One region of the Vibrio sp. KUL80 genome, then DNA from elsewhere that is predicted to be linked to it. Evidence: predicted binding sites of a transcription regulator. Region 1 holds the regulator's gene; the other holds the start of a gene.
The links. The regulator PurR, encoded in region 1, represses purine synthesis genes. The targets are predictions, from matches to a motif close to TNANGNAAACGTTTNCNTNA.
Positions count from the first base shown of each region.

Region 2: purE (5-(carboxyamino)imidazole ribonucleotide mutase) is a predicted target of PurR. The motif match lies at 10,728-10,747, and genes of this name have one in related genera.

Region 1 covers NZ_AP045841.1:2,363,111-2,378,145, forward strand. Annotated here, with positions in the region: gene mukE (chromosome partition protein MukE) at 1-175, opposite strand, end outside; gene mukF (chromosome partition protein MukF) at 156-1,493, opposite strand; gene cmoM (tRNA uridine 5-oxyacetic acid(34) methyltransferase CmoM) at 1,505-2,287, opposite strand; gene elyC (envelope biogenesis factor ElyC) at 2,402-3,331, shown strand; gene AC6I8U_RS10890 (Ig-like domain-containing protein) at 3,404-5,974, opposite strand; gene torR (two-component system response regulator TorR) at 6,249-6,959, opposite strand; gene torD (molecular chaperone TorD) at 7,241-7,894, shown strand; gene purR (HTH-type transcriptional repressor PurR) at 8,232-9,236, shown strand; cyclic di-GMP riboswitch class I at 9,416-9,504, shown strand; gene AC6I8U_RS10910 (TfoX/Sxy family DNA transformation protein) at 9,622-10,212, shown strand; gene AC6I8U_RS10915 (TVP38/TMEM64 family protein) at 10,331-11,014, shown strand; gene AC6I8U_RS10920 (putative signal transducing protein) at 11,015-11,347, shown strand; gene AC6I8U_RS10925 (alpha/beta fold hydrolase) at 11,328-12,125, opposite strand; gene glgA (glycogen synthase GlgA) at 12,275-13,732, opposite strand; gene glgC (glucose-1-phosphate adenylyltransferase) at 13,734-14,951, opposite strand.
Region 2 covers NZ_AP045841.1:3,488,947-3,503,981, forward strand. Annotated here, with positions in the region: gene AC6I8U_RS16245 (phospholipase D family protein) at 1-939, shown strand, start outside; tRNA gene AC6I8U_RS16250 (tRNA-Trp) at 1,165-1,241, opposite strand; tRNA gene AC6I8U_RS16255 (tRNA-Asp) at 1,332-1,408, opposite strand; rRNA gene rrf (5S ribosomal RNA) at 1,465-1,580, opposite strand; rRNA gene AC6I8U_RS16265 (23S ribosomal RNA) at 1,685-4,573, opposite strand; tRNA gene AC6I8U_RS16270 (tRNA-Val) at 4,858-4,933, opposite strand; tRNA gene AC6I8U_RS16275 (tRNA-Ala) at 4,964-5,039, opposite strand; tRNA gene AC6I8U_RS16280 (tRNA-Lys) at 5,069-5,144, opposite strand; tRNA gene AC6I8U_RS16285 (tRNA-Glu) at 5,147-5,222, opposite strand; rRNA gene AC6I8U_RS16290 (16S ribosomal RNA) at 5,346-6,897, opposite strand; gene AC6I8U_RS16295 (gamma carbonic anhydrase family protein) at 7,414-7,962, shown strand; gene AC6I8U_RS16300 (DUF1488 family protein) at 7,959-8,222, opposite strand; gene aroE (shikimate dehydrogenase) at 8,227-9,054, opposite strand; gene hemF (oxygen-dependent coproporphyrinogen oxidase) at 9,156-10,061, opposite strand; gene tsaC (L-threonylcarbamoyladenylate synthase type 1 TsaC) at 10,071-10,628, opposite strand; gene purE (5-(carboxyamino)imidazole ribonucleotide mutase) at 10,812-11,297, shown strand; gene AC6I8U_RS16325 (5-(carboxyamino)imidazole ribonucleotide synthase) at 11,300-12,430, shown strand; gene AC6I8U_RS16330 (DNA topoisomerase family protein) at 12,481-13,059, opposite strand; gene AC6I8U_RS16335 (DUF494 family protein) at 13,105-13,581, opposite strand; gene dprA (DNA-processing protein DprA) at 13,584-14,684, opposite strand; gene AC6I8U_RS16345 (LysM peptidoglycan-binding domain-containing protein) at 14,722-15,035, opposite strand, start outside.

The DNA.
Region 1 (15,035 bases):
GATAGAAACTGGCCAGTTCAACCTCAAAATCACAAAGCAGTGCGTGGTTATCGAGGTCTTCAGATGAAATGTGTCGACCCGCGCGCAGTGCACTATCCAATGCAGGGAATAGCGGGTTGGTGATCGCTTTTGCCAGTTTCTCTGGCATGTATTCGTCAATATTTGTCGATGACATTTGCTTGTACCTTTGCGCCAAAATCGTTGATAGCTTGCCAGTCTGGCTGAATAGCCGAGTAATCGGACTGGGAATAACCCAATCGAACAGCTTGGTCTACAACGATTCTTGCGAGATCGAAATGATGAGTATGTGGGTGTGACGCGAGGTAATCGCGCAGCACCAAGCCAAGATCAATTGGAGCGCCTTGTTCTTTGTGTACTTTCAGCATGTCTCCAATGCGCTCAGCGAGCTCATCATTAACTTGTTCAAATTCTTCGTATTCCACTTCAAGTGGCACGGCACCGGTTACCTCATCGTTACGAAGCACTAGGGCTTCATCGCGGAGGTCGGTGAGTTTCTCGGCATCGGCATAAGTGAGATACCAAGGAGAGTCAAAATAGTCTGTGACCGATTGGCGCAGCCTTTGGCTAAAGGCGCGGTTTTGGTCCATATCAATCGCCGTACGGATAAACTTGTGCACGTGGCGGTCATAACCGATCCACAAATCAATCGCTTGCTGGCCCCAACTAATGATGCGATCAAGCTTCATCTGCAAACCAAACAATGCTTCACCGACAAACTCTAGTTCATCATCGCCATAGACAATTTCTTGGATATCTAAGATCTGGGTTTGCAGCTCATCGCCCGCGGCTTGTAAGGTATCTTGCAGCTCTCGCAGCGTTGCTGAGGTTTCAGAAAGCAGAGTCTCACAGTTGTTGATGGCATCGCGCCAATCTTTGTTAAGCAGCTCAGCGATCTGAAGTTTCACAGACTGTTGCTGCTCATCCATTACACGCTGGTTAAGGTCAATCTGGTCGAAAATCTCACCAACGGAGTATTTCAACACGCCAAATACGTTCTTGCGCCAATGGACAACGGTCCCGCCTTCTTGCGCGGCTTCGATAGCTTTTGCCATCTCGCCTGCCACCATTGAAAGCTGGATAGAGAGTCGTAGTTTAGAGAATTCGCGATGTCTGACGTAGTAATCGGTGATACCGATGGCAAGAGGGCTGAGCCTGTAAATACTCGCCCCATCGTTGACTTCACTGGTAAAACGGCTCAATAGGCGCTGCTTGACCAGTTCATTAATCGCATTGTTCGCACGAAACGCGGTGGCTTCGCCCGTTTGCTCAAACTGCTCGGTGACGATCTTAAATGCATCATGCAACTCGCCCTCGCCCAGCTCTTCATCAAATCTTTCATTACTCAGCACCGCGATGGAGATGAGAAATGCCAACCGTTCAGTGGAAAGATTCAACGCAAAATCATGCTGTTTGACCCATCCGACTAGCTCGTCTATCGGTCGGTCATCAGCATTTAGAGTGTTATCACTCATGGTCTTTCCTGTTATTGTTTTTTCCTAGCCCATACATGTATGTATCGACCCATGGAGAGATAAGGCTCTTGGCGACACAGCTGTTGTTCAAGTTTCAGAACATCCTCCGCTGTGTAATCTCCCATGTATTGCATATTGCCAATGTAATCACTGAATGAACGAATGCCAGATTTGCCACATATTTCAAACCCAGCTTCTTCAATCCACTGATACACGTCCTCTGGCTTCAACCCTTTCTGGGGCTGGAGCTTGAATCTTTTTCTATGTGGCATCCCATCTAACACGTGAGGAATATTGCCACAAATGACGTTCTTAAATACCAATCCATGATGATTGTAAAACATGACAGAAGCGATACCGCCAGGTTTCACTTGCTGTAATACCGCTTCTAGTGCTGGTCTCGGATCAGCCAGCCACTCCATCACCGCATGAAACAGGGTCAAGTCAACCTCTTGTTCCATATGCTCTGCAATATCTTGCACTGGACTGTGGATCCAGCGATATTGCGAGAGTAACCCGTTTTTTTCAACCTCTGCTTTAGCTAATTTCAGCATTTCAGAAGACAGGTCACATAAGGTGATATGGTGTCCACGCTCAGCGATGCGCTGTGAAACCTGACCTAATCCGCCACCTGCATCTAATACTTTTAGTATTTTTTTAGTATCATCCAATTCGGCGAGAGCCTGGGTTAAATCTTCCCAAACAATGGTTTGGCGGATTTCTCCCTTCTCTGAGCCGTAAATATTTTTTGCAAATTTGTGGGCGATATCGTCGAAATTACGGTCTTGCATCACGGTTTATTGAGTTAAGATAACCAGTCGTACAGCTATTCTGTCATATAAGTGACAGGAATAAAGGGGCAACTCCCTTTTTTAGCGTTAAGTGGTGTTTTTTCGGACTATTATTCTATGTTTGAGCTGAAAAAGCTGGTGTCTGCATTACTAATGCCTTTGCCCGCTATGCTAATCCTAGGTTTCTTGGGATTGCTCCTTATTATGTTTACCACTAGGCGTAAGTTTGGAAGCCTGATGGTTCTCGTATCATTGTGTGGGACATTTCTTATCGCATTCCAGCCGCTTTCAAGTCGCCTGTTGATGCCATTAGAGCGTCAATACAGTGCCTTCTTACCAATTAACGAATCCATTGACTACGTTATGGTCCTTGGCGGCGGTCACGTTGTGGATGACGATATTCCACCCACTTCTGAACTATCCCGTACCTCTCTCATGCGCCTAAGCGAAGGTATTCGTGTGATGCGCATGTATCCAGGTAGTAAGCTCATTCTATCTGGCTATGCGGGCGGGACAGACGTAAGCCATGCTCGCGTAATGGCAAAGGTGGCACTGGCATTGGGCGTATCTAAGCCAGACATCATCTTGCTAGAGTCTGCTAAAGATACGTGGGAAGAAGCCAGGCAAGCATCTGCCTTCGTGCAAAGTAAGAAAATGGTGCTGGTTACCTCCGCAAGCCATATGCAACGCGCGATGTACGAGTTTGAAGCAGCGGGTCTGAAGCCTTACCCTGCGCCGACTAACTTCCTGGCCCAAGAAAATGTTGAACAAGCTTGGCAACGCTACGCACCGCAGGCTCGCTACTTAGAGCAAACAGAGCGCTACTGGCACGAGACCATGGGATTAGTTTGGCAGAGATTACGAGATTGGGTGGCAAACGAAAGCATTCGTGATTTGACATTTTCTGTATCAGAGTTCGATCCTGAAAGTGTAGAACCTACACAACTGGAACAAGATGAGTTAGAACAGCAGCTCGCGCCTCAGGAAACGCAGGATGACACTTCCGCTGTTTCTGACGCAGATGCAACGGTCTCTGGTGCTAACTAAACCATCAGGAGCCAACCAAACCGGTTAAAAAAGACCTCATCATTGGATGAGGTCTTTTGCTATTGAAAACAGCTAGTTGGCATTTAGCTGATTCAGCTTTGCTTTCACTGGAACAGAGAAATTAAAGCCATCATGCTGATCCCAATTGATCGACCATGTCATTACACCACCAAACTTTGGTGATGCTTGAGTAGGTACGATAGAGCCACAACGCTTTAGGGAGATCATACAATCCAATGCGTCTTCTATGTTAGCAATTGGTGCCTGTCCTGAGTTCGCTGAGCTTGGACCTGAAGGTAATCCAATGGCGACTTGATCATCACGCAGTGGCATAAATCGACTGCCGTCAGCTAACTCAAATCCCTCGGTAAGCATACGTGATGCCGCCACCATCATATCCACAGAGCCCTCTGGCGCAGCGCCCGTCGTATAAGGATTGGCCAGCCCACCATTGTTGTATAACTGCACATGCAAAAGATCTAAGGTATCCCTCAATTGATCGATAAGGGGAATATAAGCGCCCCAAATACCAGAGTAAGCGACCATTCCGCCTTGCACATACGGATGTTCCGGTGCCATGGTAAGGTACATGTCGCCGCCCGTATTCGCTTCGATAGCTTTTAATGCACGCGGCAAACGCGCTTGGATTTGACTGCCGTGGACGAGATTTGAGCCACTTTCGTAATCAACATCTAATCCATCAAATCCCCACTCATTGATGATCTCTGACAAACTCGAGACAAACGCAGTTTCATCCGCATCTGTGTTCAGCGTGATGGTGCCTTCAGCGCCACCAAGCGAAAGAACGATAATCTTACCTTCCGCTTGCAAGTCTTTGATGTCTTGTTTGAACTGAACGGGATCTATCGGAGCACAGCTCGAGTAGATGTTACCATTGTAGAGATTAAAATGCACTGTACCATTGCTGTTACGGTCATTGTCAGCAAAAGCAATGTCGATAATGTCCCAGTCTTTCGACATTTGGTTAAGTGGAATTGGACAGCCCGCACCATTGACAAAGTTGTGCCAGTAGCCGACGAGCTTATGTTTCGGTTGGACTACAGATTTTGCCGACACGCCGACGCTAGCAGACGTCACCGTATTCCCTTGCAGATCCGTGCTGATGACACTCAGTTGATAGTTCCCAATGGTCGTTGGTGTCCAAGAGAACTGATACGGCGGCGTGGTGTCACCGTTGACCAAAAGACCATTAGTGTAGAGATCAACCTTAGCCACCTCACTCTGCAGGGAGCTGACATTCGCATTCACAGTCACAGCTTTGCCAATCGCGACGACATCGCCAGAAGAAGGAGAAGTAATCGTAGCGACCATAGGTTGATCAGTCACTGATACCGTTGTGTTTAATTGATTGCTGTTACCTTCATTGTCAGTAGCAATGACCTTTAAATCTACAGAGCCCTGTCCCACTGCATTCCACGTCCATTGATAAGGTGATGCCGTCACTAAGCCTATTGACGTACCATTCACGAATGCCTCAGCATCGGCAACTGTTCCATCCAGATCATCAATATTCGCAACGATAGTGACATCACTTCCTAGCAGAACTGTTTCGCCTTCTACCGGTGAAATAAGTTCAATATTTGGTGCCGTCGCACAGGCACCTTGACCACTCCAGGCGTCTTGCCAGTACTGTCCAACGCCAGGCTCATAAGCCCATGCAGAGTCAGATGAACACCAGCCGCCAACAAGACATTGATAGAGCTCGCCATTGTTGACCACATTCTGCCCGGTTGCGTAGCCACTGCCAGCAATATAGGTTGTCGCACCTGAGCATTTGCCTCCTGCCGACGCTGTGGCTTCAACCGTGATAACTTGCGACTGGGACGTCGCGCCTTTATCGTCTGCCGCAACGGCTTGTATCGTATAGCTGCCTGCAGCAGGTGATATCCAATCCATGACCCAAGGTGCTGCGGTCACAGACTTTTCTAGTGCACCATTGACACTAAATTCAACCTTGCTAATGGAACCATCCGAGTCTGAGGGCTCTGCGGTAAACTGGACACTATCTCCTACCGAAACTTGAGTCTTCGAACTGGTCAAGGTAACAACAGGTGGTTGATTAGATGCGTCTACGACTGAAAATGTCTGAGTTAATTGAATAGACGCACCTTTATCATCAATGGCGGTAACTACCAACTCATAGTTGCCACTTTCAGTCAGCCAAGTTACTTGGTAAGGAGGGCTCGATAGCACTGCCAGTTGCGCCCCTTGCAGCTCAAATATCACCTCTCGAACTTCCCCATCACTGTCTTCGGCCAATGCAGAGAAGGTGACTTGGTTTCCTGAGGCTAACTGTGCGTTGGAGGCTGGAGATGTAATCGTCACAGAGGGAGCAGCGTTTGTGCCACCAGCATCACAGGCCCCTATTAGTGACCATTCTTGATAAGGTTCGGAGTGGTTAACAGGGTTAGCGTTAAGGTTCCACCAGTTCGCTTGGTACGCCGATGATTGCCATTGAACTTGAGCGCCACCGTTGTAGCTTGTGCCGTCGTCCCAAAAAGGCAAACTGTCACACTGTACTGCCAAGCTTGGTGCAGAAAACAGTAAACTCGAGGTAAGCATCAGCGACAAATTCACTGACCGTTTAAATATTGGAATAGAGCCTAATTGTAGCTTGGTCATGGAAAATCCTTTTGTTGAACCAAAGAATGTCGTTGCCAATCAATGCTGCCCAATCGAGGCAGTTCAACGGAAACGACGCCACTATCAAACTAGCTCAGGTTTATAGAGTCTTTTTCCGACTCAGAAAGCACCGACTTCTCACGCGAGTCAGTTAACAAAAATAGTTACAAGTTGCATATACAACGCCCAGGTATCTCTACATTGCTCCCATAAAAAAGCTCCAGCTATCAAAGAGACAACTGGAGCATTTTCTATCACTACACGCTAGCCGACTTTAATCACCAGCAAACATGTAGCCCTCGCCATGGACAGTGATAAATATCTGTGGATTCTTTGGATCGGATTCCATCTTGGCACGCATGCGACGGATAAGAACATCAATGGTTCTATCGTTTGGCGCATCAACTCGATGACTGATCATATTGAGGATACGCTCACGGCTCAGAACTTGATTTGGATACGTTGAGAGTGCAACTAACAATTCATATTCAGCCTTGGTCAGTTTCACAGGGTCGCCATTATTCGTCAGTGAACGACGCTGCTTATCAAACGTCCATTCACCAAAGTGAACCACATGCTCGTTTTGCACTGACTCTTCAAGTACTGGCTGTTTGCGCGCTAGTGAAATACGCCACAATAGGTTTTTTACTCGCACTAACAGTTCGCGTAGCTCAAACGGCTTAGTGACATAGTCGTCTGCACCCATCTCGAGGCCCACGATGCGGTCGATACTATCAGTGCGACCGGTTACTAAAATAATTCCAATGTCTGACTGACTTCTTAACTCTCTTGTTAGCATCAAACCATCTTCACCAGGCAGGTTAATGTCTAGCATGACGAGATCGATACTGGATTCTTCCAGCACCTGACGCATCGTCTGACCATCTTCAGCTTCGCTAACCAAGTAGCCTTCATTTTCGAAGTAGCCAGCCAGTTTACTGCGAGTGACTACGTCATCTTCTACAACCAAAACGTGATATTTCATCTGTGGTTTCTCAATCTTGTCATGACAAGGACATTCTATTCATAAACATTCACAATTCTAGTCTACATCCCCTCATAGGCATGGAAACCTTACTATTTTTTGATTCAAAACAACCAAAACGATTGCGTCTCATATGCAACGAATACTCGTGTTAACTTACCCTTAAAGAAATTAATTTTTGTCTTATTTTTTCATAAGTTAACTCAATTTTTCACACAACAAGTTATTGCTATTCATCTTTATTGGCTAAAATAGGGTTATCATTTTTGGAGATTATTCAAATGCAAGAAATCAAAGCATTTAATGAGCAACGCGCAGAAATCTATTGGTGGCTTTCAAGCCTATTCGCTGCCGAGCTCACTGATGATGAACTCAACAAATACCACAGCCCTGAAATTCGCTCTTTCTTATCTGGCTTAGGAGAAAACCCTTCCCTAAAAGAACCCATTCAGGTCTTTACAGAGTCCTTGAACCGCCTTCAAGTCAGAGAAGACGCACAATTAGAGCTTTCTGCCGATTTTTGCGATCTATTTTTAAAGTCGGACAAGCACGGCGCATTGCCTTATGCCTCTATGTATATTGGTAAGTCTGGTCTTTTAAATGATCAACCTGCACAGGATATGGCTGACCTGTTAGCTAAGCACAGTGTGGCAGTGAATAAGGACTTAAATGAGCCAGCGGATCACCTCGCGATCGAGCTAGATTTTCTAGGCAACTTAATCATTCGCTCCAATGAGCTTGAAGCGGAGGCACATATGAACGATGCGCTGCACGAGCAAGCAGAGTTCATCAAGAACTACTTGATGACATGGCTACCTCAGTTTGTTGCGAAATGCCAAACTCACGACGAGTTTGGGTTTTATGCCGCTGCCGCTAAACTACTCGAAGCATTCTGCCAACTTGACTACACCTACCTAGAGGGTGAGCAAGGCTAGCCAACCTTAAAGCGCAAATCATTTGCATCACATCTGTGAGAATTAATTTGCGCTTTAGTTATAAATTTATTGGATAAGTCATTGCCAGCGCCCAAACCTAAGTCTACAATCCGCCGTTTAAATGCAAATGCCATTGGCATTCAACGCGGACTTGTGTCCAAAAATACCTGTTGAAATCTACGCTCTGAGCTTTTTTCGCCGCGGCTTGCATGCAACTTTCGGTTTTCGCAGCCAAATACTATGTTTACAACAACATAGCGTTATAAATTTGCAAAGACCACTATACTTGAAGCGGTACCAACGTTAATTATCAAGCCGCGACTAATAGGATATCACTATGGCAACTATTAAAGATGTCGCCCGCCTTGCAGGCGTTTCAACGACCACAGTATCCCACGTTATTAATAAGACTCGCTTTGTTGCTGAAGCAACTCAAGAAAAAGTGATGGCGGCGGTCGACGAACTCAACTACGCACCAAGCGCCGTTGCACGTAGCTTAAAATGTAACTCAACGAAAACCATTGGTATGTTAGTGACTCAGTCCACTAACCTGTTCTTTTCTGAGGTTATCGATGGTGTTGAGAGCTACTGCTACCGCCAAGGCTACACGCTGATCCTATGTAACACTGGTGGCGTGTATGAAAAGCAACGCGATTACATTCGCATGCTGGCAGAGAAACGCGTGGATGGCATCCTCGTGATGTGCTCTGATCTTACCGAAGAGCTGCTAGAGATGCTTGAGCGTCACGCCGACATTCCTAAAGTTATCATGGACTGGGGCCCAGAAAGCTCACAAGCGGACAAGATCATCGATAACTCTGAAGAAGGCGGTTATCTGGCAACGAAGTTCCTGATCGAAAAAGGTCACACGGATATTGCCTGCCTGAGTGGCCATCTAGAAAAAGCCGTGTGCCAAGAGCGTATCATCGGTTACAAACGTGCCCTTGCTGAGGCAGGTATCGAGATGAAAGATGATCGTATTCTTGAAGGCAACTTCGAATGCGATACAGCCGTTATCGCAGCTAACCGCATCGCAGCAATGGAAGACCGACCTACCGCTATCTTCTGTTTCAACGACACAATGGCGTTTGGCTTAATGAGTCGCCTGCAACAACTGGGTGTGCGCGTACCTGAGGACATCTCTGTCATTGGATACGATAATATTGAGCTAGCTGAGTACTTCTCGCCACCACTAACGACGGTTCACCAACCAAAACGTCGTGTAGGTAAAAACGCGTTTGAGATTCTATTAGAACGAATCAAAGATAAAGGTCATGAAAAGCGCATTTTCGAAATGCACCCAGAGATTGTTGAACGCGACTCTGTCAAAAACCTTACATAATGCTGACAAAAGTGCCTTTCTAGGCACTTTTTTTTGAACTTCATTCAAATTTTCACCTTTCAATTGTTAGTTTTTTACGCACCCACAGGCACAAATAATCCGTCATTATTTGAACCAAGATCACACTTCTAAAAATGAGTAATGATAGGATTATGTTGTTTTCATTTATTCTATGCATGTCACGCACAGGGCAAACCATCTGAAAGGGTGGGACGCAAAGCCTCCGGCCTAAACCAATTTTTAATTGATAGGTAGCGGGGTTGCCGATGGCAAGGGGAGAAGGCTCAGTTATGGCATATGCCTAACAGAGCTCTGACACCTGATTGCTATACTCTCGGACCTGATTCTGGTGACACAATCAATAACACCGAGAAAAGAATAAAGCATGGATAATCCTATACTAAAAAATTCAATGCAATTATTCGCTCAGCTTGGAAGAGTAAAGTCTCGCTCCATGTTTGGGGGATTTGGCATCTTCGTAGATGATACGATGTTTGCCTTAGCAGTGAATAACAAATTACATATCAGAACTAACCGTCAGACCGTATCCACCTTCAAAAAACTGGGTTACAAGCCTTATGTTTATAAAAAGCGTGGATTTCCCGTTGTTACTAAGTACTTCGCGTTACCTGAAGACTGTTGGCAAGATCAAGAAGGTATTCTCGATCACGCTAAACAGGCACTCGAGTTCGCGAAAACTGAGAAAGAGCAACAATCCGAAGCGAAACCTAATCGCCTGAAAGACCTTCCTAATCTTCGCCTTGCCACTGAGCGTATGCTCAAAAAAGCAGGCATTGAATCAGTGGTTGAACTTCAGGATCATGGTTCGGTTGAGGCTTTCAAGGCCATTCAGAGAACCCATTCAAGTACCGTAGGTTTAGAGCTTTTATGGGCTCTTGAAGGTGCGATAAATGGTACTCATTGGTCTGTGATTCCTCAGACTAAAAGAGATGAACTGGCTCGCTTAATTAATTAAGCTACGGTAATCTCAAGAAAAAATCAGCCTTATGGCTGATTTTTTTGTATTAGCTGAAAGGAAAAACATACTCATCCTTTCTACTACACTAATACTGAGTCATCAAAAGGATATCGTCATGAGCAAGAAGCTGATACTAGGATTGGTTTTGGTTGCTGTCGTCATTTACTTAGGCATCAACTTTGGTCAACACCTCACACTAGAAAACGCAAAAGCACAACAAGTCGCACTGAGTGAATACATCAATGAGAACTTCGTGGCTGCTGCCCTCACCTATTTCTTCGCTTACATAGCGATTACTGCATTCTCTGTTCCAGGCGCTGCCGTGGTTACCTTACTTGGCGCCGCATTGTTCGGCTTCTGGACAAGTCTACTGCTCGTTTCATTTGCTAGTACCATAGGCGCTACATTGGCATTCTTGAGCAGTCGCTTCCTACTTCGCGATTGGGTACAAAGTAAGTTCGGTTCGAAACTTGAGACGATCAATAAAGGTGTCGAAAAAGACGGTGCTTTCTATCTATTTTCTCTAAGACTCATTCCTGTGTTCCCATTTTTCTTGATTAACTTATTGATGGGTCTCACGCCAATTCGAGTCTCTAAGTATTACTTGGTGAGTCAACTGGGCATGCTGCCAGGAACTGCAGTATACCTCAATGCAGGTACCCAGCTAGCGAACATTGACAGTCTATCAGGCATTGTTTCCCCTACCGTGTTGGCATCGTTTGCCCTACTCGGTTTGTTCCCACTTATTGCCAAATGGATTATGGGGAAAATCTCTCGCTCACCACAGGTACAGGAATAGATGAAGATATTTGTAGGCAATAACCCACCAGAAACACATATTGTCCAACAGCAGTTGATGGCTGAAGGTATAGAGTGTGAAGTACGAGGCGAAGGTGTTTTTGGGTTACGAGGGGAAGTACCGTTTGACGAAAGTTCTCTACCCTACGTTTGGCTTTTCAACAAAGAGCAAGAAATGATGGCACGAGCTGTCATTCAAGATTGGCAAAATCAGGCTGAGAAAAGCGGTAACATGCCGTGGGTATGTTCCGCTTGCCACGAGACTAACGAAGCGCAATTTGGCGTCTGCTGGAACTGTCAGACGCCACAAACGGCTACGATGCCACAGACTTAATGAAATCTATTGAGTGCTTATTGAACTCTTCTGGACGCTCAACATTGCACACATGACCACAATCTTTGATCTCTAATAGACGGCTGGACTTATGTTCAGCCACCATCTCTTTGACTGGCTTAATAAACATATAGTCTTTATCACCCATCAAATACAAAGTCGGAATCGGCAACTCTCGGTCTTTAAAGTAGCGGTTGAGAGGGTTTACTTCTGTCGTTAGACGATACCAGCGCTTAAACTCTTTTTGGCACAGCTTCTTCGCCTCTCGGACGAATAACAATCGTGACTCTTTTTGGCCTTTTTGCGGCATGACAATGTACGCGAACAAGCTGTAAAGCCACATATAAGGGATAATGTGCTTACTCCAGTTGCCAATTTTCACCAGAATTTGCGAGCGAGTATTAAAGCGAGTGACCGCACCGCCTAAGACCATGGAACGAACTCGGGAGTGTGCCAACTCGGCAATGTTGCGCACAATAATCGTTCCCAAAGACATACCGACAAAGTGGGCTGACTGAATCTTAAGGTGATCAAGTACTTTAACGATATCCATCGTCACCTCTTTAAAGGTGTACTTGTTCGACATAATGTCTTTAAGGAGTTGATTTGACTTACCGTGACCGCGAAGATCAATAAACAGCAGGTTAAAGTGCTCTCGGTAAGCACGAATCTGTTTAAACCATATGTTTGAGCTTCCACCTGCCCCATGTACGAATACCACCCACTCATTACTCGTTGGGTGCTGATAAGTTTTATGGAATAGCAAGCTCTCTGACATAGTTCTCAAGTTTCGTGATGTATGTGGGCGTTACGTTACCATAATTCGCCGTTTTACGGACAAAAACTCACAGGAATTTTGGTAAAAATGATTTACAAGTGTAGTCGATTATAAAAAAAGCGGCATAACGCCGCTTTTCAATTTTTGCTCTAGTTTGCCTCGAGCGCCAGGTCGTACATCTTAACGTACTCTTTGGCTGACTCAGTCCAACTGAAGTCTTTTCGCATTGAGCGAAGCTGCATTTCATGCATCTGCTCAGGGTGTTGCAGATAGAATAGCAGTGCGCGTTGCAGGACAATTAACAAAGCATCATGGCAAGGCTCAACAAAACCAAAGCCAGTGGCATTGTTAGGGTCATCATCAAAATCAATAACCGTGTCTTTCAAACCGCCGACTTTACGCACAATTGGTAACGTACCATAAGCCATACTATAAATTTGGTTCAAACCACACGCTTCAAACTCAGAAGGCATAAGGAAGAAATCTGAACCAGCTTCTACCAGATGAGCAAAGCGATTGCTGTAAGCTTCGACAAACGCCAACTTATCTGAGAACTCTTCCGCCAGATCATTAAGATGAGAAGCAATTTGCGGCTCACCTGTACCAATAATGACGACTTGCACGTCATTCTTTAGGAACTTATCCAAAATAGGAAGGATGTAGTGAAAACCTTTTTGGTGCGTCAAACGACAAACCATGCCAATCATCGGCACTTCACGCTCTGGTAGGCCGAGCTCTTTTTGTAGCGCCGTTTTTGATGCGAGTTTACCCGCTAGCATGCTTTCTAAGTCATCGTCGTAATGCTCAGGCAAATACTCATCGTGGCTTGGGTTCCACTCTGAGTAATCGCATCCATTAACGATGCCATGGAGATCTTTGGCACGATGAACGAAATCATCAACCAAGCCATGTGAGCCTAACGGTGTCACCAGCTCAGCGGCATAGTTCGGGCTCACTGCATTGATCTTATCTGCAAAAGCAATACCCGCTCGCAATGTACTTACCCAGCCGTCACCGTACTGTAGAAACTCCATTCCAGAGAGATGAAGCTCAGGAATAATCTCTAACTGACTGTAAGAGAAAATCCCTTTGAAAATCGCGTTGTGTACTGTCAGTACTGACTTAGTACCATGAAAACGCTCATCTTCAGCGTAACGAGTCTTAAGTAAGAATGGGATAAGGCCTGTGTGCCAATCATTCGCGTGAACAATTGCAGGCTTAATGCCCAGCTTTGGTAACACATCCAGACTGGCGGCTGCGAAAAATCCAAAACGCTCGCCATTATCAGCGTACGCTCGGTTGTGTTCTGCATACAGTTCTGGACGGTCAAAGTAACGGTCACATTCAATGACGTAGACTTCGACACCATCGAGATGGGTTTTCTTGACTTGATAAGGTGTATGAGGCCAATGCTCTAGCTCAGTGGCTAGCACGAACTCATACTGATCCTTATTTGGTAGTTTTTGGTAGCCTGGCAGAGTGATGGCTACGTCCTTGCCAAGTTCTTGCAGAGCTTTCGGCAGAGCCTTGGCAACATCTGCCAAGCCTCCACTTTTAATAAGTCCCTGAACTTCTGAAACTGGAAACCATACGTCTATGTTTCTCATTCTAGAATCCAACTTTTGTCCCTTTTTTGATGACAACGATGCCACCTGGAGACACATGGAAACGCTTCGCGTCGAGTTCTAGATCTTCACCGATCACAGTTCCAGGGGCAATTTCAACATTCTTGTCAATGATTGCGCGCTTGATTGTACAGCCTGCACCAATCTTAACATCACCTAGAATAACAGATTCACTCACAATAGAACCAGCAGCAATGTTACTTCTGAATCCTAGTACTGATTTAAAGATTGACGATCCACGTACGTAACTACCACCAGCAATTAAGCTATCGGTAACTTTGATCTTTTCGTGCTCAGCATCCACAAAGGTGGCAGGTGGCAACGGTGGGTAATACGTATGCAGTGGCCATTTTCGGTTGTACAGTGAGAACTCTGGGTCTTCATGAAGCAGATCCATGTGAGCCGCCCAGTACGAGTCAATAGTACCTACATCACGCCAGTACGTTGTATCCTTCTCGCCGCTGATTTTATTGGTAGAGAAATCATAAACATAAACGCCACCTTCAGGGAACATCTTAGGAATAATGTCTTTACCAAAATCGTGGCTCGAGTTTTCATTCTCAGCATCAAGACGGAGCTCTTTGCATAAGCTTTCTGCTTCAAAGATGTAGTTACCCATAGACACAAGCGCCATGTCAGGGTGACCAGGAATCGATTTCGGGTTCTCTGGTTTCTCTTCAAAACCAATCATTTTACCGTTTTCGTCGACCTCGATAACACCAAACTCTGATGCTTCTGCCAACGGCATACGCAGCGCAGAAACCGTAAGTTTCGCCTCACTACGTTTGTGGAAGTCTAACATCTGACGGATATCCATCTTGTAGATATGGTCAGAACCAAAGATACAAACATGCTCAGGGTTAGCAAGTTCGACAAAGCGAACGTTTTGGTAGATAGCATCAGCGGTGCCTTCGTACCAACGTTTACCGTCGCGCATCTGAGCTGGGATTGGGTCAATAAATCGGTCAGTGATGCCCGTCAGGTTCCAACCTTTGCGCATATGCTGATACAGGGATTGAGATTTAAATTGGGTAAGAACGTAAATTCGCATCAAGTCCGCATTAATAAAATTATTAAGTGCGAAGTCTATAAGGCGATAGCTTCCTCCAAAAGGGACTGCAGGCTTACTGCGAGATTCCGTAAGAGGACGTAGGCGAGAACCTTCGCCTCCAGCAAGGATCATTCCTAAAACACCAGCCATTGATTACTCCGTTTTTATTACAGCTTTCCATGTTGCTAGACACTAAATGTATTTATTTGGGGGGTATCTAGCTTCGTTATTAAC
Region 2 (15,035 bases), 1.1 Mb from region 1:
GGGTTTGATCATGAGTACAACTTCAGAGATCGCGATGTATTCCTAGCTGGCAAAGCAGTTAACGCGATCGATACCTCCTTCGAGCAATACTGGAATAGTGAGCTCAGTGTCCCAGTCGAAGATCTCTTCAAATCCAACCCATATAACGGCAATCCTGATTTTTCACGATTGCATTCCTATGCGTGTAACCCTGAGCATTTTCATCCCGAGATCAGAGCAGAGATAGATAAGGTACCTGAGACCTTTCAGGCACTATCTAAAGAAGGGAAATTCCTATTCGTTGATAAGGTAGAGTATATAGCGGATGAGCCCGGCAAAAACGATCAACAAACGTTCTTGGGTGGAGGTAGTATCACTCGAGATAAGTTGGTCGAGCTAGCAGAGAGTGCTCAATCCTCCATTCTGATCCAAACACCCTACCTGGTCACAACCAAAAAAGATCGAGTCTTTTTACGTAGTCTTGTAGAAAAAGGCATATCCATACAGATCCTGACGAATAGCTTGGCCTCTAACGACAACCTAGCAGCCTTTAGCGGCTACCAAAGAAATAGGAAACAACTGCTGGCCACTGGGGTTGAGGTTTATGAATTTAAGCCCGATGCTAAAGTCAGGCAGCGAGTAATGACGGAACACATGTATAAAAAGCTACCGACTACGCCTATTTTTGGTCTTCACGCGAAAACAATGACGATTGATGACACCATTACCGTTGTTGGTACCTACAACCTTGACCCACGTAGTGCTAACTTGAACACGGAGAGCTTTGCCATCATCCATTCTCCAGAGATCACTGAGCATGTCTCAGCCGCTATGAAGGTGGAAATGGAGCCTGAAAATGCATGGCGGATAACTGCAGATTTCAATCCAGATAATGAAGTTAGCGTCACTAAAAGGGTCGGAGTGAAACTGCACCGAGTCGTGCCTAAGAATATCCTCTAGCTACAGCACCGTTGTTTAGCGACAAACCGCAGAAACGAAAAAGGCCCTGACCTAAGTCAGAGCCTTTAAATATGGCAGGGGTGGACTGGGTCGGCATTCCGGAGGTTTGATGGGACTTGCCACCAAGCGGGCTAGAGATTCAGAGGGACGCCTAGTTATCCCAACACATTGCTTTGAAAAAGCGAAAACAAAAAAGGCTCCGACCTAAGTCAGAGCCTTTGAATATGGCAGGGGTGGAGAGATTCGAACTCCCAACACGCGGATTTGGAATCCGCTGCTCTGCCAATTGGAGCTACACCCCTAAAGTGTTATCTAATCTATGTTATTTAATGGCTTAAATCAACACGTTAGATTCAAAAAAGCCTCGTCGTTAGACGAGGCTTCTTAATAAGTGGCGGAGTGGACGGGACTCGAACCCGCGACCCCCGGCGTGACAGGCCGGTATTCTAACCAACTGAACTACCACTCCGCAGTGGTCTATTTAAAGTCTTATCTCAATCGTGCTTTAAACAGATATTGTTCAAAGCCTGGCGATGTCCTACTCTCACATGGGGAAGCCCCACACTACCATCGGCGCTATTGCGTTTCACTTCTGAGTTCGGCATGGAGTCAGGTGGGTCCACAACGCTATGGTCGCCAAGCAAATTCTTTAATTCGGAAAGCTGTTTTCTCTTATATTAAGAGCGTGTTCTCATACACATTCAAAGTTCTTGCTTTGAGTCCATCAAAACCCTTTGGGTGTTGTATGGTTAAGCCTCACGGGCAATTAGTACAGGTTAGCTCAACGCCTCACAACGCTTACACACCCTGCCTATCAACGTTCTAGTCTCGAACAACCCTTTAGGACACTTAAAGTGCCAGGGAAGACTCATCTCAGGGCTCGCTTCCCGCTTAGATGCTTTCAGCGGTTATCGATTCCGAACTTAGCTACCGGGCAATGCGTCTGGCGACACAACCCGAACACCAGAGGTTCGTCCACTCCGGTCCTCTCGTACTAGGAGCAGCCCCCTTCAATCTTCCAACGCCCACGGCAGATAGGGACCGAACTGTCTCACGACGTTCTAAACCCAGCTCGCGTACCACTTTAAATGGCGAACAGCCATACCCTTGGGACCGACTTCAGCCCCAGGATGTGATGAGCCGACATCGAGGTGCCAAACACCGCCGTCGATATGAACTCTTGGGCGGTATCAGCCTGTTATCCCCGGAGTACCTTTTATCCGTTGAGCGATGGCCCTTCCATTCAGAACCACCGGATCACTATGACCTGCTTTCGCACCTGCTCGAATTGTCATTCTCGCAGTCAAGCGGGCTTATGCCATTGCACTAACCTCACGATGTCCAACCGTGATTAGCCCACCTTCGTGCTCCTCCGTTACTCTTTGGGAGGAGACCGCCCCAGTCAAACTACCCACCAGGCACTGTCCGCAGCCCCGATAAGGGGCCGACGTTAGAACATCAACACTACAAGGGTGGTATTTCAAGGACGGCTCCACTAATACTGGCGTACTAGTTTCCAAAGCCTCCCACCTATCCTACACATGTAGGGTCAATGTTCAGTGCCAAGCTGTAGTAAAGGTTCACGGGGTCTTTCCGTCTAGCCGCGGGTACACTGCATCTTCACAGCGATTTCAATTTCACTGAGTCTCGGGTGGAGACAGCGTGGCCATCATTACGCCATTCGTGCAGGTCGGAACTTACCCGACAAGGAATTTCGCTACCTTAGGACCGTTATAGTTACGGCCGCCGTTTACCGGGGCTTCGATCAAGAGCTTCGACCTAAGTCTAACCCCATCAATTAACCTTCCGGCACCGGGCAGGCGTCACACCGTATACGTCATCTTACGATTTTGCACAGTGCTGTGTTTTTAATAAACAGTTGCAGCCACCTGGTATCTGCGACTCCCCATAGCTCCATCCGCAAGGGACTTCACCGCGAGGAGCGTACCTTCTCCCGAAGTTACGGTACCATTTTGCCTAGTTCCTTCACCCGAGTTCTCTCAAGCGCCTTGGTATTCTCTACCCGACCACCTGTGTCGGTTTGGGGTACGATTCCTTACAATCTGAAGCTTAGAGGCTTTTCCTGGAAGCATGGCATCAATGACTTCACTACCGTAGTAGCTCGACATCGTGTCTCAGCCTTAAAAAGAGCCGGATTTACCTAACTCTTAAGCCTACGCACTTGAACCTGGACAACCGTCGCCAGGCCCACCTAGCCTTCTCCGTCCCCCCATCGCAATTGTAAGAAGTACGGGAATATTAACCCGTTTCCCATCGACTACGCCTTTCGGCCTCGCCTTAGGGGTCGACTCACCCTGCCCCGATTAACGTTGGACAGGAACCCTTGGTCTTCCGGCGAGGAGGTTTTTCACCCCCTTTATCGTTACTCATGTCAGCATTCGCACTTCTGATACCTCCAGCAGACCTTACAATCCACCTTCAACGGCTTACAGAACGCTCCCCTACCCAATATACAAAGTATATTGCCGCAGCTTCGGTTTATAGCTTAGCCCCGTTACATCTTCCGCGCAGGCCGACTCGACTAGTGAGCTATTACGCTTTCTTTAAATGATGGCTGCTTCTAAGCCAACATCCTAGCTGTCTAAGCCTTCCCACATCGTTTCCCACTTAGCTATAATTTGGGACCTTAGCTGGCGGTCTGGGTTGTTTCCCTCTCCACGACGGACGTTAGCACCCGCCGTGTGTCTCCCGGATAGTACTTACTGGTATTCGGAGTTTGCAAAGGGTTGGTAAGTCGGGATGACCCCCTAGCCTTAACAGTGCTCTACCCCCAGTAGTATTCGTCCGAGGCTCTACCTAAATAGATTTCGGGGAGAACCAGCTATCTCCAGGTTTGATTGGCCTTTCACCCCTAGCCACAAGTCATCCGCTAATTTTTCAACATTAGTCGGTTCGGTCCTCCAGTTGATGTTACTCAACCTTCAACCTGCCCATGGCTAGATCACCTGGTTTCGGGTCTATATCCAGAGACTGAACGCCCAGTTAAGACTCGGTTTCCCTACGGCTCCCCTAAACGGTTAACCTTGCCACTGAATATAAGTCGCTGACCCATTATACAAAAGGTACGCAGTCACACCACGAAGGTGCTCCTACTGCTTGTACGTACACGGTTTCAGGTTCTATTTCACTCCCCTCACAGGGGTTCTTTTCGCCTTTCCCTCACGGTACTGGTTCACTATCGGTCAGTCAGTAGTATTTAGCCTTGGAGGATGGTCCCCCCATATTCAGACAGGATATCACGTGTCCCGCCCTACTCGATTTCACTGATGATGAGATGTCGGTTACGGGGCTATCACCCTGTATCGCGGCACTTTCCAGAGCCTTCACCTGTCTCATTAAAAGCTTAAGGGCTAATCCAATTTCGCTCGCCGCTACTTTCGGAATCTCGGTTGATTTCTCTTCCTCGGGGTACTTAGATGTTTCAGTTCCCCCGGTTCGCCTCGCTGAGCTATGTATTCACTCAGCGATACCTACTTATGCAGGTGGGTTTCCCCATTCAGGAATCTCAGACTCACAGGTTATTACTACCTAATCTGAGCTTATCGCAAGTTATTACGCCTTTCATCGCCTCTGACTGCCAAGGCATCCACCGTGTACGCTTAGTCACTTAACCATACAACCCCAAAGGGTCTTTGTTACGTAACCAAAGTTGTCTGCAATTTTTATACATGATGCAGACTCGATTTTGCCGGACTCAAATTCCAAGAACACTTGAATGTGTTGGTACCTACATCTTTCGATATAGGATTTGAGAACTTTTAATTGAATAAGAACAATCAATTCTTATTCGTCAGCTTTCCAAATTTTTAAAGAGCATGTTTTCTACAGCAATAAAGCTTTCGAAACCATTTTTAAGAGCACTTAAAGCTTTTCTTTTAAAAGAAATGCGCTTAAAGATGGTGGGCGATACCGGGCTCGAACCAGTGACCCCCTCCTTGTAAGGGAGGTGCTCTCCCAACTGAGCTAATCGCCCACGAAAATCATTCCGTGGAATGTTCAAGAATGGTGGAGCTAAGCAGGATCGAACTGCTGACCTCCTGCGTGCAAGGCAGGCGCTCTCCCAGCTGAGCTATAGCCCCATTTCTTGAGAGTTCCTTCAAAGAAGGAATGGTGGGTCGTGCAGGATTCGAACCTGCGACCAATTGATTAAAAGTCAACTGCTCTACCAACTGAGCTAACGACCCAATGGTATCCCGTAGGGGAGTCGAACCCCTGTTACCGCCGTGAAAGGGCGGTGTCCTAGGCCTCTAGACGAACGGGACACTAAGCAGTAAGTGTTGGGCACTTACTATTTTCTGCTTTCGCTTTTCAGCAAAAACAAAATCTCTTTATCTTTACAAACCTAATCAATCTGTGTGAACACTCATCGCAATAATCTATTCGTATAAGGAGGTGATCCAGCCCCAGGTTCCCCTAGGGCTACCTTGTTACGACTTCACCCCAGTCATGAACCACAAAGTGGTGAGCGTCCTCCCGAAGGTTAAACTACCCACTTCTTTTGCAGCCCACTCCCATGGTGTGACGGGCGGTGTGTACAAGGCCCGGGAACGTATTCACCGTGGCATTCTGATCCACGATTACTAGCGATTCCGACTTCATGGAGTCGAGTTGCAGACTCCAATCCGGACTACGACGCACTTTTTGGGATTCGCTCACTTTCGCAAGTTGGCCGCCCTCTGTATGCGCCATTGTAGCACGTGTGTAGCCCTACTCGTAAGGGCCATGATGACTTGACGTCGTCCCCACCTTCCTCCGGTTTATCACCGGCAGTCTCCCTGGAGTTCCCACCCGAAGTGCTGGCAAACAAGGATAAGGGTTGCGCTCGTTGCGGGACTTAACCCAACATTTCACAACACGAGCTGACGACAGCCATGCAGCACCTGTCTCTCAGTTCCCGAAGGCACAAGACTGTCTCCAGTCTCTTCTGAGGATGTCAAGAGTAGGTAAGGTTCTTCGCGTTGCATCGAATTAAACCACATGCTCCACCGCTTGTGCGGGCCCCGTCAATTCATTTGAGTTTTAATCTTGCGACCGTACTCCCCAGGCGGTCTACTTAACGCGTTAGCTCCGAAAGCCACGGCTCAAGGCCACAACCTCCAAGTAGACATCGTTTACGGCGTGGACTACCAGGGTATCTAATCCTGTTTGCTCCCCACGCTTTCGCATCTGAGTGTCAGTATCTGTCCAGGGGGCCGCCTTCGCCACCGGTATTCCTTCAGATCTCTACGCATTTCACCGCTACACCTGAAATTCTACCCCCCCTCTACAGTACTCTAGTCAGCCAGTTTCAAATGCAGTTCCGAGGTTGAGCCCCGGGCTTTCACATCTGACTTAACTAACCACCTGCATGCGCTTTACGCCCAGTAATTCCGATTAACGCTCGCACCCTCCGTATTACCGCGGCTGCTGGCACGGAGTTAGCCGGTGCTTCTTCTGCAGCTAACGTCAAATGATGCCGCTATTAACGACACCACCTTCCTCACTGCTGAAAGTGCTTTACAACCCGAAGGCCTTCTTCACACACGCGGCATGGCTGCATCAGGCTTGCGCCCATTGTGCAATATTCCCCACTGCTGCCTCCCGTAGGAGTCTGGACCGTGTCTCAGTTCCAGTGTGGCTGATCATCCTCTCAGACCAGCTAGGGATCGTCGCCTTGGTGAGCCATTACCTCACCAACTAGCTAATCCCACCTGGGCATATCCTGACGCGAGAGGCCCGAAGGTCCCCCTCTTTGAGCCGAAGCTATTATGCGGTATTAGCCATCGTTTCCAATGGTTATCCCCCACATCAGGGCAATTTCCCAGGCATTACTCACCCGTCCGCCGCTCGACGCCGTTAACGTCCCCCGAAGGTTCAGTTAACTCGTTTCCGCTCGACTTGCATGTGTTAGGCCTGCCGCCAGCGTTCAATCTGAGCCATGATCAAACTCTTCAATTTAAGATTTTGTTCGGCTCAATGAATACTGAACATTACATAAAAGTAATGTTTGAATTGACTGTGCTGAATCTTTCGATTCAATGGTCACTTCGTTTCATTGAAACCTAATTTGATACCGCTCTTTATTAAGAGAAATATCTAATTTGATTATCATCAACGAGTGCCCACACAGATTGATAGGTTTATATTGTTAAAGAGCTTGTTTCGAGCTTCGGACTAAGCATCCCTCTCAAAACGGATGGCCATTTTAGCGAGATAAGTTTTCGTGTCAACCACTTTTTTCAACTTATTTTGCTAAGCTTCTTAGAAGCTTGTGACCTTCTGACTCGTTGGGGATTTCGTTGTCCTTTCCCGTGTCAGCGAGGGGGCATTATAGAGATCGAAATCACATTGGCAATACCCTAAATGCAGTTTTTTCGCATTTTTTGTTTGTATGGTTATTTTTTGTGCTTTGGCGCTGTAAATTACTGCAATAACTCGCCAAAATAGCCCCATTCCACAGATTTAGAGACTGATATGACTTCAATTCGCAGTTACAAGGGCATAAAGCCACAATTAGACAGCTCCGTCTATGTAGATGAAACCAGTGTTATCGTCGGTGATGTCCGCTTTGGTAAAGATGCCAGTGTTTGGCCCCTAGTGTCAGCGCGTGGTGATGTGAACCATATAGAAATCGGTGAGCGCACTAATATCCAAGACAACAGCGTATTGCACGTTACCCATAAGAATGCGGAAAACCCTGAAGGCTACCCATTACTCATAGGTAATGACGTGACTATCGGTCATAAAGTAATGCTACACGGCTGCACCATCAAAGATAGGGTTCTTGTGGGCATGGGGAGCATCGTACTTGATGGCGCAACCATTGAGTCCGATGTGATGATAGGAGCAGGTTCGCTGGTGCCACCTAATAAAGTTTTAGAAAGTGGCTACCTCTATGTAGGCAGCCCGGTCAAACAGGCTCGTCCTTTAACCGATAAAGAAAGAGCCTTTTTGCTGCGCTCTGCCAATAACTATGTGCAGAACAAAAATGACTATATGCAGGAAGTAACGATCATTCGTTAGTTAATGATAATGCGTCCCTGTTCATCGAAAGCCTCATCTTCAACGAGGCTTTCAGCTATCTCTTCTATATCAAAGCGCGCCGCTTCAAACTGCTCGAAGGCGTTTTCCTTTGAAACCTCACTGGAGTTATTAAGCTTACCCAGCTTGTCCAGACTCACCAAACAGATAATCAACATTCCAGCCTGCTGAGCATGAAACTCAACCATGCCGGCTTCCTCATTCCAAGTAAGCTGGTCAGAAAACAAAATGGACTGATTCATTCGATTAACCTTCTAGGTTCTTTCTTAGTTCTCGTAATATCTGCTTAGTACCCGGTCTCAAACCTCGCCATAGCATGAAGCTTTCGGCCGCTTGCCCAACTAACATACCTAAACCATCATAAGCGAATCTTGCGCCAGAGTCCTTGGCCCATTGATTGAATGTCGTGAGCCCTTGACCATAAGTCATGTCATAACTCACGGTGTGGTTAGCAAAGATAGCACTGCTAACATCAGGAAGCTGTTTATAGAGACTGGTAGAAGAAGAGTTGATGACCACATCATAAGCGTTTGCTATATCGCTCATTGGCACCGCTGCAATTGGGCCAAACTCATCAAAAAGCTCAGAGAGCTGCTGTGCTTTTTCAAAAGTACGGTTGGTGATGGTTATAGATGCGGGCTTTTGATCGAGAAGTGGCTTGAGAACACCTCGAGCAGCACCACCAGCACCAATCACTAATATGGAGGCGCCTTCTAACTGAACTTGGTGTTGTAGCAGATCTTGAACTAAGCCTTCGCCGTCGGTGTTATCTCCAATGATTTCGCCGTCATCAAGTTTCTTGAGCGTATTGACCGCACCGGCAAGCTGCGCGCGCTCGGTCAGACGACCTGCGAACTGATAAGCGTCTTCTTTAAATGGTGCGGTAATGTTGCACCCTTTACCACCCGATAGAAAAAAGTCCGTTGCCGCTTGCTTGAAGCCTTCAGGTTCTGGCTCTTGGCGACCATACTCTAGGTTTTGCGAGGTTTGTCGTGCGAAAAGTGTATGAATATACGGTGACTTACTTTGTGAAATGGGGTTACCAAATACAACGTACTGATCGGGCTTGCTCATGTCTGTGCCTACTGTCCTTGCCTAATGGGTGCCGAAAGGTATAGCTCGACACTATCATTTCGACACACATTCGCCAAGTTGAACTGTGGCTATCCGCTCGACTACCACTCTCTAGGTTTTAGATAGTCGCTGTACAGTTTCGCCTCGGCACTTCCCTCTTCGGGTTGGTAACTGTATTCCCAACGAGCCAATGGAGGCATCGACATCAGAATGGACTCTGTACGGCCGCCACTTTGCAAGCCAAACAGCGTCCCACGATCATAAACAAGGTTAAACTCTACATAGCGTCCGCGACGATACAGTTGGAAATTACGCTCGCGTTCACCGTAAGACTCATCTTTGCGCTTCTCGACTATAGGCAAGTAAGCATCGGTATACCCATTACCTACCGCCTGCATGTAGGCAAATGAGCGTTCAAATCCCCACTGATTGAGATCATCAAAGAATAAGCCACCTACACCGCGAGTTTCATTTCGATGTGGCAAGAAGAAGTAATCATCACACCATTTTTTATGCTCTGCATAGACGTCTTCACCAAATGGCTGACAGATTTGCTTAGCGGTATCATGCCAGTGCTGGCAATCCTCTTCGAACGGATAAAACGGTGTCAGGTCAAAGCCTCCACCAAACCACCAAATCGGATCTTCCCCCTCTTTTTCTGCAATAAAAAAGCGCACATTGGCATGTGAGGTAGGGATATAAGGGTTTTTAGGGTGAATAACTAACGAAACCCCCATCGCTTCAAACTTACGCCCGGCTAACTCTGGTCGATGAGCCGTTGCGGAAGCGGGCATCTTGTCACCAAACACGTGTGAGAAGTTCACGCCGCCTTGCTCAAACACGTGGCCGTCTTTCATCACTCGGCTGCGACCACCGCCACCTTGTTCACGTTGCCACTCATCTTGTTGAAAGACAGCAACACCATCTTGTTGCTCGAGTTTTTGGCAGATATCGTCTTGAAGCTGAAGTAAAAACGCTTTGACTTGATGTTTATCGACTTGCTGCACAGGGTCTCCTTAGCCTTGTCGTAGTACTTTTAAGGTGCGCGCATCGCGGATTTCACTAGGCTTGTTTCGACCGCCCGTTTCACCCTCGAGAATAGCCGCTAATCGGTCACCGAGCTGATCTTTCACTTCTTCTGTCGTCATGCATGATGGCATGCCGGAAAGGTTAGCACTGGTTGATGTAATCGGCTTGCCGTAGGCCAAGCACAGTTTTTGCACCAGTTGATGGTCGGTCACACGCACCGCAATAGTATCAAAAGCACCGCTTAACCAAGAAGAGACTCGCGAGCTGGCTGGCATGATCCAGGTATAAGGCCCTGGCCAGGTCTGTTGAACACTCTCAAGTTGTTGCTGCGTTAGTTGTGTTTCATCTATATAGGGACGCAGCTGTTCAAAGTTGGCCGCGATGAGGATAAGACCCTTCTCTACCGGACGCTCTTTAACAGCCAGCAGCTTTTCAATCGCCTTAGTATCATCTGGATCGCACCCAACACCGAACACGCCTTCCGTTGGATAAGCAATTACTTCACCGGATTGAAGCGCCGCAACTGTGGTTTGAAAATTATCCACCGAGACTTCCTTTTATTAAAAGCTAAACAATTATTTTACATTTCAACGGCACTATGCTCAAAAGCCGAGTGAGAATCCAGAAAAAAACACAAAATTCACCCACGCAAACGTTTTCCTAAGAAAAAAATCCTCGTATAATGCGCGCAAATTAGTCCATTTGCACACGCCTTGAAGGAGCTTCGGATGAAAGTCGGCATTATTATGGGTTCAAAATCAGATTGGCCAACCATGAAACTTGCAGCAGAAATGCTGGATCAGTTTGGTGTGGATTATGAAACCAAGGTTGTTTCTGCTCACCGTACACCGCAACTACTCGCTGACTACGCGACCTCTGCTAAAGAGCGTGGCATCTCAGTTATCATCGCCGGCGCAGGCGGTGCTGCACACCTTCCGGGCATGGCTGCAGCATTCACAAGCGTTCCTGTATTAGGCGTTCCAGTTCAAAGCCGTGCCTTAAAGGGCATGGATTCATTACTGTCTATCGTGCAAATGCCAAAAGGCATTGCGGTTGGCACACTGGCAATTGGTGAAGCAGGTGCAGCAAATGCCGGTATCCTAGCAGCGCAAATCATTGGTGTTCACGATAATGCCGTGATGGAAAAAGTTGAAGCGTTCCGCAGCCAACAAACAGAAACCGTACTTGCTAACCCAGATCCTTCTGAGGACTAACAATGAAACATGTACTGGTTCTAGGGGCCGGACAACTGGCACGTATGATGTCACTGGCTGGCGCTCCATTGAATATTCAAATCTCCGCGTTTGACGTGCGTAGCGAGAATATCGTTCACCCACTAACACTTGAAGTTTTGGGTAACGGTCTAGAGCAGGCGATCGCTCAAGCTGATGTGATTACCGCTGAGTTCGAACATATTCCACATGACGTGCTCGCAATCTGTGAGAAGAGTGGCAAGTTCCTACCTTCGACAGAGGCCATCAAAGCCGGTGGTGACCGTCGCATAGAGAAAGCACTTCTCGACAATGCCGGAGTGAAGAACGCTAAATACGCTGTCATCAACACACGTGATGATTTCGACGCGGCCATTGAGCATGTTGGTCTTCCAATGGTGCTCAAAAGCGCTTTAGGCGGATACGATGGTAAAGGCCAGTGGCGATTGAAAACGCTTGATGACGTCGATGCTATCTGGACCGAAATGGCACAGTGCATTGCTGAATCAGACAGCCAAGCCATTGTTGCCGAGGAATTCGTTCCTTTCCAACGCGAAGTCTCATTGGTTGGTGCTCGCAACAAACAAGGTGAGATTGCTATCTATCCACTGGCGGAAAATGTGCACACCAATGGCGTATTGACACTATCTACTGCGATTGATGAACCTGAACTTCAAGCACAAGCGGCGCAAATGTTTACCGCTGTTGCGGAGTCTCTGAACTATGTGGGTGTACTCGCGCTTGAATTTTTCGATGTCAATGGTCAATTGCTTGTCAACGAGATCGCTCCTCGCGTGCACAACTCTGGGCACTGGACTCAGCAAGGTGCTGATACCTGTCAGTTCGAAAACCACCTGCGCGCAGTATGCGATATGCCGCTGGGCTCGACACAAGCCATTCGCGCGACATCAATGGTAAACATTTTAGGTGAAGATACCCTGCCAGAAGCCGTGCATGCTCTGACTGGCTGTCACGTGCACTGGTATGGTAAAGACAAACGCGCTGGTCGCAAGATGGGTCACATTAATGTGACTGCAGACGACAAAGCCGCGTTAAAAGCACAGCTGCTTGCGTTGTCTGAACTCCTAGATGAGACGGCATTTCCTGCACTTAAACCTGCCGCTGAAGCACTTTAAGCTTGGTTGTACTCTAGAATTTAAAACGGCTCCCATTGGGAGCCGTTTTGTTATTCGCTTGCTTGCACTTTATGGCAGCGCCTTGAAGCGCACTCGAGCACCGTACCCGATGCCCGCTTCTTTTCTACCAGCAACTCAAAACCACAATATTGACAGTACCCCTCGACTGGAGGGTGATTAACTGCGAACTTACACTTCGGATACTGATCACAGGCATAAAAGGCCTTGCCGAAGCGAGACTTTCTCTCTGTCAGCGCGCCTTTCGCACATTCTGGGCAGGAGACCGACGCTTGCGTTGGCTGCTCTGGCTCTTCTTGCTTGTTAGGTGATTGAATGAAATGACATTCTGGGTAGTTACTGCAGCCGATAAACATCCCAAATCGTCCTTGGCGCAACAGTAGCTCTGAGCCACAGTCAGGGCACGCTACACCTAACTCTTTGATGATATGACCATCATTTTGATGCAAGGGTTTAATGTAATCGCAACTAGGGTACTGATCGCAACCTAGAAAAGGGCCGTGTTTGCCATTTTTAAGGATCAGCTTACCAGCGTCACATTGAGGACACGGCTCATGATCCAGTGCATGCTCATGAGCCGAGAAAAGTTGATTGTCGATTTTACCACTCATGGTGTTCTCTTAACGCAAGCAACCCAATTGATTGGGCTGGGAGGATTAATGCACCACACCTCGTTCAGCGGTGTAGATGAGTTCTTCCATGAGAGTGTACGCGTTTTCGTTGCCTGGAACATTGAACAAAACCATTAAAATGATCCATTTCAGGTCATCGAGCTCAAAGTCGTTGGTTTCCAGTCCCATTACACGGTCGATAACCATTTCACGAGTTTCTGTGGTCAGTACACCAATCTGTTCTAGGAACATCAATAGTCCACGACTTTTCACATCCATGCGCGTCATTTCTTGAGCGGTGTAGATCCGTGTCGAGGTCGCGGCACTCATCGCAATGGCGGAGTGATTGTCGGTGTTTTGCAGCTCAGCTAGATCCTCAAGCCATTCGAGTGCCTTGTAGATATCTTTTTGCTTAAAGCCTGCTCTTAACAGCTCATCCTCAAGTTCGTCTTGGTCTACCTGCAGATCTGCATCGCTATGCACGTAGGTTTCGAACAGGTACATCAGTATGTCCATCATCATAGCTAGCCTCTCCCCTTAAGAATATAACCACCGTTTACAGCAACAACATGACCCGATAATTCGAGCTCTAAAAGCTGTTGCATGACCTCTTGAACAGGAATATGGGTCTTTTGCGCCAAAATATCAACCGGCGTTGCCTCTATTCCTACGTTAGCCAACAGATCTGCAAATGGCAATTCTTCTTTATCAATAACTTGGTCAAAAAGTGTTGGTTGTACTTTTTTAGACCAGTTAGACAGAGATTCTATTTCACACAATACATCTTCAACATTTTGTACGAGACAGGCACCGGCTCGTATTAATGAATGACACCCCGAGTGATAGGCATGGCGAATGGAACCGGGAATAGCAAAAACTTCACGTCCTTGCTCCGCTGCATATTTTGCGGTTATCAGTGAGCCACTTTTTTCTGCCGCTTCCACCACCACAACACCGAGCGATAACCCGCTGACAATTCTATTTCGTCTCGGAAAGTACTCGGCTCTCGGCTTTATCCACGGAAGGTGTTCACTCACCAAGGCTCCGTGCTGAGCAACCCTTTGCGCGAGGGAACGGTGGCGGGCTGGATAAATAGAGCCTAGCCCTGAGCCCAATACCGCTATGGTTTTCCCGCATGCATCTAGTGCTCCCTGATGAGCATGGCCATCAATTCCGAGTGCCAGACCGCTTGTTACACAATAGCCATATCGAACAAACTCAGCCGCAAAGCTGCGCGCAGTCTCGAGCCCGCCTGTACTGGCATTTCGGCTGCCTACCATGGCGATCTGCTGCTCGGACAACACACTCACATCGCCTTGGACATAAAGAATAGGAGGACAGCCCTTAGACTCACGCAATAATGGCGGATAGTGCTCATCTTGATGGGTTAAGATGTGGTTGTCAGCACCACTGCTCCATTCCATCGCTTTATATGCAAGCTCAACTGACTTACGCCGAATAAAGCTCACTTGATTTGGCTTGAGCCCTATCGCAGATAAGGTTTGTTCATCTGACTCCACAATGTTGCGTGGGTCATCAACGGCTAGCAGCTTATAAAACGTGACGGGACCAATTCCCGGACACAGGGAAAGGCGAAGCCAAGCGACTCTTGTATTATCATCCATAGCATTCATCCATACCTTTCATCGATAGCATGGTCCATTAACTGGTCGGTGTTTTATCAGGATTGGCCACGATAGTTTGGCGAGTAATGGGCTCACTGGCCTCGGTAATGAGAGCGATACTGAAAAACGGATAGCTGCGAATCACCACAAGATGCCCAATTTCTATCGTCGGTAATTGTTGTGATAGCCCTTCTTGGTAGGTGTCAGTCAATCCGTGCTCCCCTTGAGCGAACTGAAACGCCTGTGCCGGTCTCACCAGTGTGTAGCTACTCCCTTGCTCAATACCAGACACAAACCCGTGATTAAGTACCACCGCCTGACCTCGAACCGCATAATGGGTGGCTTCCATCA